Regions from separate parts of the Donghicola sp. genome, predicted to be linked through region 1. Evidence: riboswitches for the same ligand, from Rfam matches in the RefSeq annotation. Region 1 holds a riboswitch; the other holds the start of a gene.
The links. Region 1 has a riboswitch for thiamine pyrophosphate ahead of thiC (phosphomethylpyrimidine synthase ThiC). Riboswitches for the same ligand answer to the same signal wherever they lie in the genome.
Positions count from the first base shown of each region.

Region 2: another riboswitch for thiamine pyrophosphate. It lies ahead of N4A58_RS15015 (thiamine ABC transporter substrate binding subunit); the one in region 1 lies ahead of thiC (phosphomethylpyrimidine synthase ThiC).

Region 1 is NZ_JAOARZ010000024.1:141,725-148,939, forward strand. It holds gene N4A58_RS11515 (FAD-dependent oxidoreductase) at 1-202, opposite strand, end outside; gene thiC (phosphomethylpyrimidine synthase ThiC) at 202-2,001, opposite strand; TPP riboswitch at 2,143-2,267, opposite strand; gene pqqA (pyrroloquinoline quinone precursor peptide PqqA) at 2,418-2,516, shown strand; gene pqqB (pyrroloquinoline quinone biosynthesis protein PqqB) at 2,541-3,437, shown strand; gene pqqC (pyrroloquinoline-quinone synthase PqqC) at 3,434-4,186, shown strand; gene pqqD (pyrroloquinoline quinone biosynthesis peptide chaperone PqqD) at 4,183-4,461, shown strand; gene pqqE (pyrroloquinoline quinone biosynthesis protein PqqE) at 4,458-5,543, shown strand; gene N4A58_RS11550 (hypothetical protein) at 5,579-6,871, opposite strand; gene N4A58_RS11555 (substrate-binding domain-containing protein) at 6,892-7,215, opposite strand, start outside.
Region 2 is NZ_JAOARZ010000030.1:30,697-37,911, forward strand. It holds gene N4A58_RS14995 (AMP nucleosidase) at 1-163, shown strand, start outside; gene N4A58_RS15000 (HU family DNA-binding protein) at 302-589, shown strand; gene N4A58_RS15005 (DMT family transporter) at 759-1,652, shown strand; gene aroC (chorismate synthase) at 1,718-2,818, opposite strand; TPP riboswitch at 2,915-3,017, shown strand; gene N4A58_RS15015 (thiamine ABC transporter substrate binding subunit) at 3,062-4,051, shown strand; gene N4A58_RS15020 (thiamine/thiamine pyrophosphate ABC transporter permease ThiP) at 4,027-5,550, shown strand; gene N4A58_RS15025 (ATP-binding cassette domain-containing protein) at 5,537-6,226, shown strand; gene rpiB (ribose 5-phosphate isomerase B) at 6,352-6,801, shown strand; gene N4A58_RS15035 (cytochrome c1) at 6,930-7,215, opposite strand, start outside.

The DNA of each region.
Region 1 (7,215 bases):
TCCACCAATCTGCAGCGTGTTTGCCCATGCGCGCGACTTCTGGCGGGGCGCTTTCGCCCTCGCACATGGGCGCGAGCATACCGCCCGCCCAGTGCGAAGCCGGAATTCCTCCGTCGTCGACCAGTTCCACAGGGAGCCCACGTTCGGACAGGGCTGTGGCCACGCACAGCCCCGTCACCCCTGCCCCAAGGACCGAATACATCACTCCGCATCCTCTTTGGCAGGCACATAGAGCTGCCCGCCCTCGCGGAATTTGGCGGCCATCGCCTCCATCCCTTCTGACTTTTGCGCCTCTGCGCGAATGTCATGGCTGATCCGCATAGAGCAGAACTTCGGCCCACACATGGAGCAGAAATGGGCGACCTTGTGCGCCTCTTTGGGCATGGTCTCGTCGTGGAAAGCGCGCGCGGTGTCCGGGTCCAGCGACAGGTTGAATTGATCCTCCCACCGGAATTCGAAACGCGCGCGACTGATCGCATCGTCGCGAAGCTGCGCGCCAGGGTGGCCTTTGGCCAAGTCCGCCGCGTGGGCCGCTAGTTTATAAGTGATCACGCCGGTTTTCACGTCATCTCGGTCTGGCAGACCAAGGTGCTCTTTGGGCGTCACGTAGCACAGCATCGCGGTCCCGAACCAGCCGATTATCGCCGCCCCGATGGCGCTCGTGATGTGGTCATAGCCCGGCGCGATGTCAGTGGTGAGCGGCCCAAGCGTGTAAAACGGAGCCTCGTCACAATGCTTTAGCTGCTTGTCCATGTTCGCTTTGATCTTGTGCATTGCCACATGGCCCGGGCCTTCGATCATGACCTGACAATCCTTGGCCCACGCGATCTTGGTCAACTCGCCCAAAGTCTCTAGCTCTGCAAACTGCGCCTGATCATTGGCATCAGCGACTGAGCCGGGACGCAAACCGTCGCCAAGGCTAAAGGACACGTCGTACTTGCGGCAGATATCGCAGATCTCTTCGAAATGCTCGTAGAGGAAGCTCTCGCGGTGATGGTGCAGACACCACTTGGCCATGATCGAGCCACCCCGACTGACGATCCCTGTCACGCGATCAACCGTCATCGGGATCATATGCAGGCGAACGCCTGCATGGATGGTAAAGTAATCGACACCCTGCTCGGCCTGCTCGATCAGCGTATCGCGATACACCTCCCATGTCAGGTCTTCGGCGATGCCATTCACCTTTTCCAGCGCCTGATACAGCGGGACGGTCCCAATCGGAACGGGGCTGTTGCGGATGATCCAGTCGCGGATGTTGTGGATATTCCGGCCCGTGGACAGGTCCATGACTGTGTCCGCGCCCCAGCGGATGGCCCAGACCATCTTTTCAACCTCTTCCTCCATGCTTGAGGTCACAGCCGAATTGCCGATGTTGGCGTTGATTTTCACAAGGAAGTTGCGTCCGATGATCATCGGTTCCAACTCGGGGTGGTTGATATTCGCGGGGATGATCGCACGGCCCGCAGCGATTTCCTGACGGACGAATTCGGGTGTCACCAGATCGGGGATCGAAGCGCCAAAATCCTCGCCATCACGCTCTTTGTCCCATGCCAGAGTCCGGCCCACATTTTCGCGGATCGCTACGTACTCCATCTCGGGGGTGACGATGCCCGCTTTGGCATAGGCCATCTGAGTGATGGCCCGGTCGCCGACCGCGCGCAGCGGGTCGCGCTGGTTGGGAAAGGCCGGGACCAGCCTGTTGCCTTCGGCATAGCCATTATCGGCGGCAGTCACGGCGCGGCCAGTATAGCTTTCGACGTCTCCGCAGGCCTGTTGCCATTCCCCACGCTGCACCGCGAGACCCTGTTGAATATCGGTTTGCACGGCAGGATCTGTGTACGGGCCAGAGCTGTCGTAAACCGCGACGGGCGGCTCGCCGCCGCCCACTTGGATGTGGCGCAGAGGCACGCGGATGTCATAGGTCTGGCCAGGAATGAACACCTTGGTGGCCGCGGGCATATTTCCCGTAGTGATGGTCGGTGTTGCGTTGTCTTTCATCTATGGTCTCCTCAAGACATTCTCGAAAAGACCCAAGCGAAACAGGTGGCAGAAAGGGGCCACGCAGGCCCCGCACGACACAGCGCGCGCAATAGGGCCGTCAGCGGCCCGAAAGGACCGCTCGCAAAGTTCAGCGAGAAACGGAGTGCCCTTCGGTCTTCCTACGCCAGTATCAACTGGGTCAGGTTCAAAGGGTCGCGTCACCGCAGGGTTTCCCCCGCTGTCAGCCTCTCAGTTCCCTAAGCGGAACTCCCCCGACGTGCGTGCACCATTGCGAACTCGCGCCTAGATGTCAATTCTTGTGATCCCAGTGGCGGCAACACCCTGCCAGCACCGACCATAGTCTTACTGACTCTGCGTATGCGGCTCGCCCATAGTGATCCGACCAGCGATTCAATCTTAGGGAGGAGAAAATCATGGCTTGGGCAAAACCCGTTTTGAAAGAGATCGAGTGCGGCATGGAAATCAACATGTACGGCCCCGACTCGGGCGACGACCACGGCGTTCTGTTCTAAGAACCCGAAGCGCGAGGCAGGCCTATGACACTTCGCGCACGAATCCTGGGGGCGGCAGCCGGTGGCGGTCTCCCCCAATGGAACTGCGGGTGCGAGAATTGCAATCTCGCACGGGCGGGGAAAATCCCCTCCCAGACACAGAGCTCGGTCGCGTTTAGCGGCAACGGCTCGGATTGGGCGATCCTGAACGCCTCTCCTGACATTCGTGACCAGATGGCGCGCACGCCGGAACTGCACCCGACGGCCCTGCGGGAATTGCCCCTGCGGTCGGTGATGGTGACCAACGGCGATATTGACCACGTGGCAGGGCTACTCATCCTGCGCGAACAGCAACCGTTCAAGCTGTTCGCCACGGCCGAAATCCACAGCGTGCTAGCCCAAAACCCCATCTTTGACGCCCTGCGCCACAACATCGTGCTGCGCGAGGAAATCGCCCTAAACCAACCGTTCGAACTGGCCCTTGACCTGACCGCGACCCTGTTCGCGGTTCCGGGCAAGGTGCCACTGTATATGGAAGGCGAGGTCGTACAGACCGACCTCGAGGGCGAACAAACCGTCGGCGTTCACCTGCAAGCGGGCGGCAAGGATGCCTATTACATCCCCGGCTGCGCGCTGGTGAAAGATGATCTAGCGGATCGTTTGCGCGGCGCGGATATGGTGATGTTCGACGGCACCCTCTGGCAGGACAACGAGATGATCGACATGGGCCTGTCGCAAAAGACAGGGCAGCGCATGGGCCATATCTCGATGTCAGGGCCTGATGGGTCGATGGCCGCGTTTGCCGATCTGGGTGTCCTTCGCAAAGTCTATGTCCACATGAACAACAGCAACCCAGTCCTGCGCCCCGAAAGCGCCGAGCGCGCCGAAGCCGAAGCAAACGGCTGGACCATCGGGCAGGACGGGATGGAGATCACCCTATGACCGCCAGCCGCGAGGAATTCGAAGCCCGCCTGCGCCAGATCGGTGCCGACCGCTATCACGACAAGCACCCCTTTCATCACATGCTGCACGGCGGGGAATGCACCCCTGCGCAGGTGCGCGCTTGGGTGATCAACCGCTTTTACTATCAGGCCAGCATCCCGATGAAGGACGCCGCCTTTATGTCCCGCGTCGAAGACCCCGCCCTGCGCCGCGAATGGCGCAGCCGGATCGAGGATCACGACGGCCATGGCGAGAACGAGGGCGGCATCGAACGCTGGCTGCGTCTAGCCGATGCCGTGGGTCTGGACCGCGACTATGTGGCCAGCAAGCAGGGCGTGCTGCCCGCCACCAAATTCGCTGTTGATGCTTATGTGCGCTTTGTCCGCGAAAAGCCGTTGCTTGAGGCTGTGGCAGCATCGCTAACCGAACTGTTTGCGCCGAAAATCCACGCAGACCGGATCAAGGGTCTGCTGGCGAACTATGACTTCGCCAACGATCGCAGCATGTCCTACTTCCAGCGCCGTTTGAACGAGGCCCCCAAGGACGTCGCGTTCGGCCTGAAATACGTGCTGGATAACGCGGACACGCAGGAAAAGCAGGACGCCGCCGCCGCTGCGCTCGAGTTCAAAACCGACGTGCTGTGGTCCCAGCTCGATGCGCTGTATTCGGCGTATGTCGCGCCCGGCCGCATCCCGCCCGGCGGCTGGCAGCCCGGGACCTATGAGTTGGCCCTGCGAGCCACGGCATGATCGCGCCCAATGCTGTTCCCTATTTGCCGCGCGGTGTGCGTCTGCACCGCGACCACGTGCGTGACCGTTGGGTGCTGCTGGCGCCCGAGCGGACGATCAGCCTTGATATGATCGGCCACGCGATCATCACCGAACTGGACGGCTCTAGCGGGCTTGCGCTGATCGTGGACCGGCTGGCCGCGAAATATGATGCCCCCGCCGACCAGATCGCAGGCGACGTGCAACAGTTCCTCGGCCAACTGGCCGAGCGCCGCTTTCTGGAGGTGCGCGCATGAAGGTTCCCGCCCCTCTGGCCATGCTGGCCGAGCTGACCCACCGCTGTCCCCTGTCCTGCCCCTATTGCTCGAACCCTGTCGAACTGGCGGCACGTTCGGGCGAATTGACGACCGAAGAATGGCTTTCGACGTTCAAGCAGGCCGCCGATATGGGTGTCCTGCAACTGCACTTGTCTGGCGGCGAACCGGCCACGCGGCGCGACCTGACAGAACTGGTCAAGGGCGCGCGGGATGCGGGGCTGTACACGAACCTGATCACCTCGGGCATCGGTCTGACCGAAAAGCGGATGCACGAGTTGGACGCGGCGGGGCTGGATCACATCCAGCTGTCGCTTCAGGGAACCGACGCCGAGATGGCCGACCGCATCGGCGGCTATCGGGGTGGGTATGACCGCAAAATGCAGGTGGCTGGCTGGATCAAGGACATTGGCTTCCCCCTGACCCTGAACGCCGTTCTGCACCGCCAGAACCTGCACCAACTTCCCCGTGCGCTGGAAATGGCCGTGGAAATGGGCGCCCGCCGGATCGAGGTCGCCATCGTTCAGTTCTACGGTTGGGCGATGCTGAATCGCAACGTGCTGATGCCCACCCGTGAACAAGCCAAAGAGGCCGAGCGCATCGTTGCGCAGGCGCGCGAGGATCTAAAGGGAACGCTGGTCATCGACTTTGTCCCCGCCGATTACCACAGCGACTACCCCAAGCGCTGCATGGGCGGCTGGGGTACCACGGGCCTGAACATCGCGCCGGACGGACAGGTTCTACCCTGCCACGCGGCGCAGACGATCAAGCACCTGAACTTCGAGAATGTGCGCGATAAACCCTTGGCCGACATCTGGTACCAGAGCGATGCTTTCAACAGCTATCGCGGCACCGATTTCCTGCCCGAACCCTGCCAGAGCTGCGATCGCAAGAAGATCGATTTTGGCGGCTGTCGGTGTCAGGCGCTGGCCGTGGCAGGAGATGCGAACGCGACCGATCCGGTCTGCATTAAGTCGCCCCACAACGATAAAATGCGCGCTTTGGCCGATGGTTTTTCAGCCGAAGAAACCACCGAAATCACTTACCGCACCGCGGCAGGCTAACGGAACAGGGCGGCCCGAGAGCCGCCCCTATTGTATCACCAGAAAGGTCGGATGTCATCGACGCGGCGGTAATATTCCCCGTGCGACAATTCTGACCCGCACTCCGATTTGGTAAAGGCGAAGTGCATCTCTTGCAGCGCTTCGGCACCACCGCTCATCACGTAGAAGTCTGGACCCGCCAGCGGACCGCTTCCGCAATGATCGCCAGTTGGCACCAGACCACGGCTGACGTCCGTAACGACGACCGTCCCGTAGCCTTGGGCGCCGCCATTCTGCAGGCTGTCATACACCTCGAACACAAGCCCTTGCGCACCTTCGGAGGTGTGAACCATGCGGCCCAACGCATCCTCAGCTGTCTGCGCCACGGCATGGGCTGCACCTTCGAAGGTGTTATAGCTCTGACCAGGCTCCAGAACGTAGAGGTCCAGATCAACCGGCTGTTCCCATGCGAGAACGACGCGAATGGTGCGGTTCGCCTCTGGCCAGGTGACCTCTTGCTCGGCGCCGTCAGCCATTTGAATCACAGCGGTCTCACTCAGCAAAGGCAGGTTGATCTGCGCCATGCCATCGGCGCCCGCGATCCCGTCAAAGGCATGGTCGCGGTAGGTCAAGGTCACCACTTCGCCTTCGTTGCAGCCGCTGAAGCCTGCGGTCAGAATGCCATCCACCACCGCACCGTCAAAGGCATTGCCACAGCCGCTCTGCGGGACAGCGGGGGCAGTAGGCGCAGCCTCTTCAACCGGCATCGCGGCTTCGATGACCTGCTCGCTGCAAGGCAATTCCCGCGGGACCAGACCGACAGAGACCGGCTGAAAACCAACCATCATCTTGACCGCCTTGAAGACACGCCCACAGGGCAGGTCCGCGCGCAATGTCCTGTCGATCACGTTGAACTCCGGCTTCAGAATAGCGCCATCGCGATCGGTCAGCGACAAACGCACCTGATCCGCACAGATCGGCGCGACCACCAAAGCCGTGCCTGTGTCAGTTTCTACCAGTTCGACCGTGCGCGGGTCGTCGCAGGCTGGCATGACCGGCGCAGGGTTTTCATCCGCCACAGGGATGGGCGCAGGCGTTGGCGCTTGGGCGACGGCTTTCTGATCCAGTTTGGGGGCATCAAACCCCTTGGGAAGGGCCAAACCGGCCCCTCCTTCGGTTTCGGGGGCTGCCGGGGCGACAGCCGCTTTAGGCAGCTCGGATGGCGCTTCGATCCGGACGGCTTGGCGCACCTCAGCGGCGGCCGCAGCCTCTGCCGTGGTCTCAGCAAGGACCGGCTGCATCGTCGCGCACAACACCGCGACGCCGAGTGTTTTAAACAGAATACGCATTACACTCCCCTTTTTATCAATCAACGCGACGCCCAAACTTCGACGCGGCGGTTGCGGTCGTAGCCAGTCTCGTCGTTGCATGCGACGGGTGCATCTTCGCCGACCGCCATGACCTTGATGTCGACATCGCGTCCGAGTTCGGCGCGCAGTTGGTCAGCCAAAGCCTGCGCCCGATTACGCGAAATTTCGAGGTTCAGCTCATACCCACCGGTGTTGTCGGCAAACCCTGCAAAGACCAGCTTGCGGTCTGCATTTTCGGGCTGGTTCATCCACTCAACCAGACGGCCCATGTCATCCACAGAGCGCGCATCCAAATCCGAAGAACCGGTGACGAAGTGGAACGT
Region 2 (7,215 bases), on a different contig from region 1:
CGGAGAGCTGAAATTGCCTGGTATGGCGAGTGACTTCTATAAAACTCAGGTTGCACGTCACCTATTGATTGGCATTCGGGCAATGGAAAGGCTGAGTGAGATGCCGCTAGAGCGTATCCATTCCCGTAAACTACGGTCATTTGAGGAAACAGCCTTTCTCTGAACTGTGATAAATCCGCAAAAATCTGCAATGTGGCCTTGAAAAAAAGGCCATTCAGATTGTCTTGTCCTGATATTTCGCGTTAGATGCCCCAACACGTACCCAGCGACGACTGGGAATAAAAATATACGGAGACCAGAAATGGCAAAGCCTATGACGAAAACCCAACTGGTTGCGGCTCTGGCCGAGGAGATGGGGGCAGAAAAGAAAGCAGCTGCGCAGGCACTGGACGCAGTGACCGCGATCATTACTCGCGAAGTTGCAGAGGGTGGTTCGGTAACCCTGCCTGGCGTTGGCAAATTCTACTGCCGCGAGCGCCCCGAGCGTATGGTGCGTAACCCCGCCACCGGCGAGCAGATCAAAAAAGAGGCCGACAAGGTCGTCAAAGTGACTGTTGCCAAGGCACTGAAAGACAGCGTCAACGGCTGATCTTTTTGCGGGTTCCGCAAGGTTTCAAAGGGTCTCTGCCACTGCAGGGGCCCTTTTCTTTTTGCTGGGCTTTCTTGCGTCCGCTGCATGGCTGACATGACGCAGCTTTCGCTGGCGCCGCGCAAATGTCTCTGGCAGGGTTCGCCGACGACCAACCCGGAGAGACCCCATGGATATTCGCGCGATGCTGGCCGGACTGGCCTTTGGACTGATGTGGTCCTCGGCCTTTACCTCTGCGCGGATGATTGTCGCCGAAGCGCCCCCACTGACGGCCCTGTCCCTACGGTTTTTGGTGTCTGGTGTGATCGGCATCGTGATTGCCTATGCGCTTGGGCAGCGCGCCCGCCTGTCTGCGGCCCAGTGGCGGGCGACAGTGATCTTTGGTCTTTGCCAGAACGCTTTGTATTTGGGTTTGAATTTCATCGCAATGCAGACGGTCGAAGCCTCTCTTGCGTCCATTGTTGCCTCGACCATGCCGCTCTGGGTCGCACTTGTGGGCGTCTCATTCTTTGGCCAAACTGTCCGCCCAATTGGCTGGATCGGCCTGATTGCAGGCATCGCAGGGGCCGCCTTGATCATGGGAACGCGTGTGCAGGCAGGCGCCGATCCTTTCGGTCTGCTGCTCTGTGCGATTGGCGTGGCGTCCCTCTCCGCCGCGACGTTGTCAGTGCGTGTCGCCTCGGCCGGAGGCAACCGCCTGATGGTTGTCGGTCTGCAAATGATGGTCGGCTCCATCGCGCTGCTGCCGTTCGCGATGATCTACGAATTCCCGACGCTGGACGTCACACTTACCCCGCGCCTGACGCTCGCCTTCCTGTACACAACTCTCATTCCGGGACTTCTGGCCACTTTGGTCTGGTTCTGGCTGGTCGAGCGGATCGGAGCCGTGCGCGCCGCGACCTTCCACTTCCTGAACCCCTTCTTCGGGGTCGCAATCGCCGCGCTCCTGCTTGGCGAAACCATCGGTACCCTCGATATAGTCGGCGTCGCAATCATCGCGGCAGGCATCCTCGCCGTCCAACTCTCCAAAGAGGCCCCGCAAACAGAAAAGCGCCCCGCGTAACAGCTAGGGCGCCCTCATTTCATCTTTGCCAAAATACTCCGGGGTCCGGGGCAGAGCCCCGGCGCTTAGCCGATTTTCCCTTGGTTCACGCCAACGTGGCCACGGTGCAGCAGCAGGTGGTCAAGGATGACACACGCCATCATCGCCTCGCCCACGGGCACCGCACGGATACCAACGCATGGGTCATGACGGCCCTTGGTGATGATCTCGGCCGGCTCGCCCGCTTTGGTGATGGTCTTGCGCGTTGTCAGGATCGAGGAGGTCGGCTTTACCGCAAAGCGTACAACCACATCCTGACCGGTCGAAATCCCGCCCAAAATACCGCCCGCGTGGTTCGAGCTATACTCTGGTCCATTCGGCCCCATGTAAATCTCGTCCGCATTGGCACTGCCGGTCAGCGACGCTGCGGCCATGCCTTCGCCGATCTCGACCGCTTTCACGGCGTTGATGCTCATCATCGCAGCCGCCAGATCGGTGTCGAGCTTGCCATAGATCGGAGCACCCAGTCCCGCAGGAACGCCCCGCGCGACCACTTCGATCACAGCGCCGACGCTCTCGCCCGATTTCCGCAGACCGTCCAGATACTCGGCCCAATCATCCGCCGCCACAGCGTCCGGCGTCCAGAAGGGGTTTTGCTCAATCTGATCCCAGTCGAATCGCGCACGATCAATACCGTGTGGTCCCATCTGGGTCATATAGCCTTTGATCTCGATGCCGGGCACCAGCTTGTCCAGCGCGGCGCGGGCCAAGCCACCTGCCGCCACGCGGGCCGCCGTTTCACGGGCGGATGAACGACCGCCGCCGCGATAATCGCGGATGCCGTATTTCTGCCAGTAGGTGATGTCAGCGTGACCGGGGCGGAACTTCTCGACGATATCGCCATAGTCCTTGGACCGCTGGTCCGTGTTGCGGATCATCAGTTGGACCGGCGTGCCGGTGGTCTTGCCCTCGAAAACACCCGACAGGATCTCCACCTCGTCCGGCTCGCGGCGCTGGGTGGTGAACTTGTTCTGACCGGGCTTACGCTTGTCCAGCCAGACCTGCAGCATCTCGGGCGTGATCTCGACGTTCGGCGGGACCCCGTCCACCGTTGCGCCCAAGGCAGGTCCGTGGCTCTCACCCCAAGTGGTGACGCGGAAGATGTGACCAAAGGTATTCAAGCTCATTGGGCTGGCTCCTGTTGCTTGGGGACGTTCGATAAAGGACGCCTGCGCCAGTGGCAAGCGCGGCCCTTGCATCATGCCCCGCGCCGCTCTAGGTGTGGGGGCACCTCGGGGTGGCTGGAAACAGCCTGAGATGCGTCATCGCGAACCCGTTGAACCTGAACCGGTTAGAACCGGCGGAGGGAAGGTTGGTTTTCTGGTTCACAGGTCCAAACCGTCTCCGCCCGTAACAGTAGGAGACGCCCCATGAACAAGGCGCTTGTATTTGCAACGGGTCTGATCGCAGCCACTTCGGCAGCCGCCGAAGACAAGCCCGTGCTGACGATCTATGCCCCAGACTATTTCACCAGCGAATGGGGCCCCGGTCCCAGCATCGAACAGGGTTTCGAGGCGATTTGCGCCTGTGACGTCCAGTATCAGGCCGGCGACGTGCTGCCCCGCCTGCTGCTAGAAGGCGAGCGCAACCGCGCGGACGTGGTGATCGGCCTGAACACCGACGTCAGCAAACAGGCCCGCGAGAGCGGCCTGTTCGCGCCTCATGGTCAGGATCTGTCCGGTCTGACCCTGCCGATTGAGTGGAGCGACGACACGTTCTTCCCCTTCAACTGGGGCTACACCGCGTTCGTTTACAACAACGAGAAAATGGCGAACCCGCCCGCCTCGTTCGAGGAATTGGTGAACGCCCCCGATGACGCGTTCAAAGTGGTGCTTCAGGACCCGCGCAGCTCGATTTCGGGTCTGGCAACCCTCCTGTGGGTCAAGTCGATCTACGGCGACGACGCGCCTAAGGCATGGGCCAAGCTCGCGCCCAAAGTGCTGACCGTGACCAAAGGCTGGTCCGAATCTTATGGTCTGTTCACCGATGGCGAAGCGGACATGGTGATGAGCTACACGACCTCGCCCGCCTACCACATCATCGCCGAGGGCGACACGACCAAAGAGGCCGCGATCTTCCCCGAGGGTCACTACTTCATGGCCGAGCTGGTGGCGAAAACTGCGACGACCCAGCAGCCCGAGCTGGCGGATCAGTTCTTGGCCTATGTCCTGAGTGAAGAGTTCCAGAAGATGATCCCGACCGCCAACTGGTCTTACCCGTCGGCGCTGCCGCGGGATCAGTGGCCCGATGGCTTCCGTGAACTGCCCATGCCGGATCAGGCGATCTTCTACTCAGAAGACGAAGCCGCTGCCCTGCGCGATGCCGCGCTCGAGGAATGGCTGACCGCCTTCGGGGGCTGATCCCCCTCATTGCCGCTGCGCTGGTGGGTGCGGCGGTGCTCTTGCCTCTGGCCGCCGTCATCTGGCGGGCCGGAGGTCTGTCCCCCTTGGATAGCCGGTCGTGGGATGCGGTTTGGTTCACTCTGTGGCAGGCCGCCCTGTCGGCAGTGCTGTCTGTTGGGCTGGCGGTGCCTGTGGCCCGGGCGTTGGCGCGGCGCCGGTTTCGCGGTCGCGCGGCGCTGGTGGCTTTGCTAGGGGCTCCGTTCATTCTGCCGGTGATCGTGGCGATCCTGGGGTTGCTGGCCGTGTTCGGGCAGCAGGGGTGGCTGTCTGACGTGCTGGGGCTGTTTGGGCTGCCTGCGGTCAAGATTTACGGGCTGCACGGCATGCTCTTGGCCCATGTGTTTTTCAACCTGCCTTTGGCAACGCGCCTGTTGTTGCAAGGATGGCAGGACATTCCGGCCGAGCGGTTCCGTCTGGCTGCCACGTTGAACCTGCGCCCTTGGACGATGTTTCGGCTGATCGAATGGCCAATGCTGCGCCGGATTGCACCGGGGGCAGCGATGGTCATTTTCGTGATCTGCCTGTCGTCTTTCGCGGTAGCGCTGACCTTGGGTGGAGGGCCCAAGGCGACGACGGTCGAGTTGGCGATCTATCAGGCGTTCCGCTTTGATTTCGACATTGGCAAGGCCGCGCAATTGGCTGTGGTGCAGCTGGTGTTGGCCGGTGGGGCGGCTTTGATTGCCATGAAAGTGACGCTGCCTGAGGCTGGCTTTGGCGGATTGGACCGTATGGTTCCGCGATGGGATGGGAGCCGCATTGTGGACGGGTTCTGGATTGCGCTGGTCGCGCTCTTTCTGTTGTTGCCGTTGGCCGCGATCGGCCTGCGCGGCGCGGGGGCTTTGTTCAGTTTGCCAGCTTCGGTGTGGCAGGCGGCGGTTTACTCTGTCTCTGTGTCGATCGGGGCGGTCGTTGTGACCTTGGCTTTGGCGCTGCCGCTCGCGCTGTCCCGTCGGAAGTGGGTGGAGCTGGTTGCGCTTCTTGGGATCGCCAGTTCCCCACTTGTGTTGGGCACAGGCTTGTACTTGATGATAAATCCGTTCATTGCGCCGTGGGATGTGGCGCTGCCAGTCACTGCGGGCGTTAATGCTGTGATGGCGCTGCCCTTTGCTCTGCGCATTCTGCGCCCTGCAGCGGCGCAGATCGAGGCAGAGCATGGACGGCTTGCTGATAGCCTTGATCTATGCGGGTGGGCGCGTCTGAGATGGGTGATGTTGCCACGCCTTGGGCGCCCCTTGGGGTTTGCGGCAGGCTTAACAGGTGCTCTCGCTATGGGGGATTTGGGGGTCATCACACTGTTCGCGAACCCCGATACTGCAACCTTGCCATTGCAAATGTACCGCCTGATGGGCGCTTACCGGATGGAACAGGCGGCGGGCGCGGCGCTATTGCTGCTGATCCTGAGCTTCGGGCTGTTCTGGATTTTTGACCGCGGAGGACGCGCCAATGCTGACGCTTGAGCAACTGAACATTGTGCAAGGTGACTTTGGCCTGCGCGCGGACTGGAGTGTGCCTGCAGGCACCCGAGTGGCTATCATCGGTCCCTCGGGCGGGGGAAAGTCGACCCTGTTGGGGGCCATTTCTGGATTTGTCGAGGCGTCTGGTCGAGTGCTGTGGGCGAATGCGCGACTGGATGGCTTGGCGCCTGGCAAGCGGCCAATTGCAATGTTGTTTCAGGACCAAAATCTCTTTCCACACCTAACTGCCGCACAGAACGTCGGATTGGCGCTGAGCCAGAAGCGGTTGATAGAGGCAGAGCGCTCGCGCGTCGAGAACGCTCTCGTGCGCGTGGGGCTGGAGGGGCTCAACAATCGTAAACCCGCGCAGCTGTCGGGTGGACAACAAAGCCGCGTCGCGCTGGCGCGGCTTTTGTTGCAAGACAGGCCGCTCTGGCTGCTCGACGAACCCTTCGCAGCGCTCGGTCCCGGTTTGCGGTCGGAAATGCTGGCCTTGGTGCACCAGATCGCCGAAGAAGTTGGTGCCACCGTATTGATGGTGACCCACGACCCCGAAGATGCGCGCCGCTTTGCCCAAGCAATTGTTATGGTTGACCAGGGCATCGCGCAGGCACCCCGACCCACGGAACAGGTCTTTGCTCATCCAGATGCGGCACTGCGCGACTATCTGGGCCTATAAGCGGTTTGAACTGCCCTATGCGGCACGACGGCCATTTGCCAAGAAGCCCCGTTCCGCCTAATGGAGAACCAGAGCGTCAGGCATGCCTTGCCTGCGCCCCCTAATTTCGAGCGAGAGATCTGCCCATGACCGCCAAGAAACGTATCGTCCTGTCCAGCGACCACGCCGCGATCGAGCTGCGTCAGGCCATTGCCAAGCACATCGAAGAGCAAGGGTACGAGGCCGTAGACATCGGTCCGACCACGACGGACAGCGTGCACTACCCCTCGATGGGTGAGGCCGCGGCGCAGAAGATTGCGTCTGGTGATTGCGAGCTTGGAATTATCCTGTGCGGCACCGGTCAGGGCATCATGATGGCTGCGAACAAAGTTAAGGGCATCCGCTGCGGTGTCTGCAACGAGACCTTCTCGGCCAAGATGATCCGCGCGCACAATGACGCGCAAATCCTGTCGATGGGCGCGCGCGTGGTTGGCCAAGGGCTGGCGCTAGAGATTGTCGACGCGTTCTTGTCGACCGAGTTCGAGGGCGGCCGTCATGGGCTGCGTGTGGACATGATCAAGGCCATGGAAGACTGATCCTTCCCTGTTGATTGTTTGAAGAGGCCGGTGCGAAAGCGCCGGCCTTTTTCCTTGGCGCGCCGCACCCAAAGAAAAAGCCCCGCCAGATTGCTCTGACGGGGCTCTTTAATTCGTGCATCAGACGATTAGTCGTCTTTGCGGCCGTACTTGATGGGGGCCCAGATGCGCTTGTTGGTCAGGTACAGTAGAACTGCCAGAACCGCGAGGAAGATCACACCGGTCAGACCTGCGGTCTTGCGCTGCATCATCTTGGGTTCTGCGGTCCACATCAGGAACGCGGCAACGTCCTGAACTTCGTGGTGCAGCTCGTTCGAGTGACCGTCGTCAAACTCAACATCTTCGCCCATCAGCGGGGGCGCCATGCCGATCCAGCTGCCGGGGACAGTGTGATGACCTTCTTCGTCAAGGCAC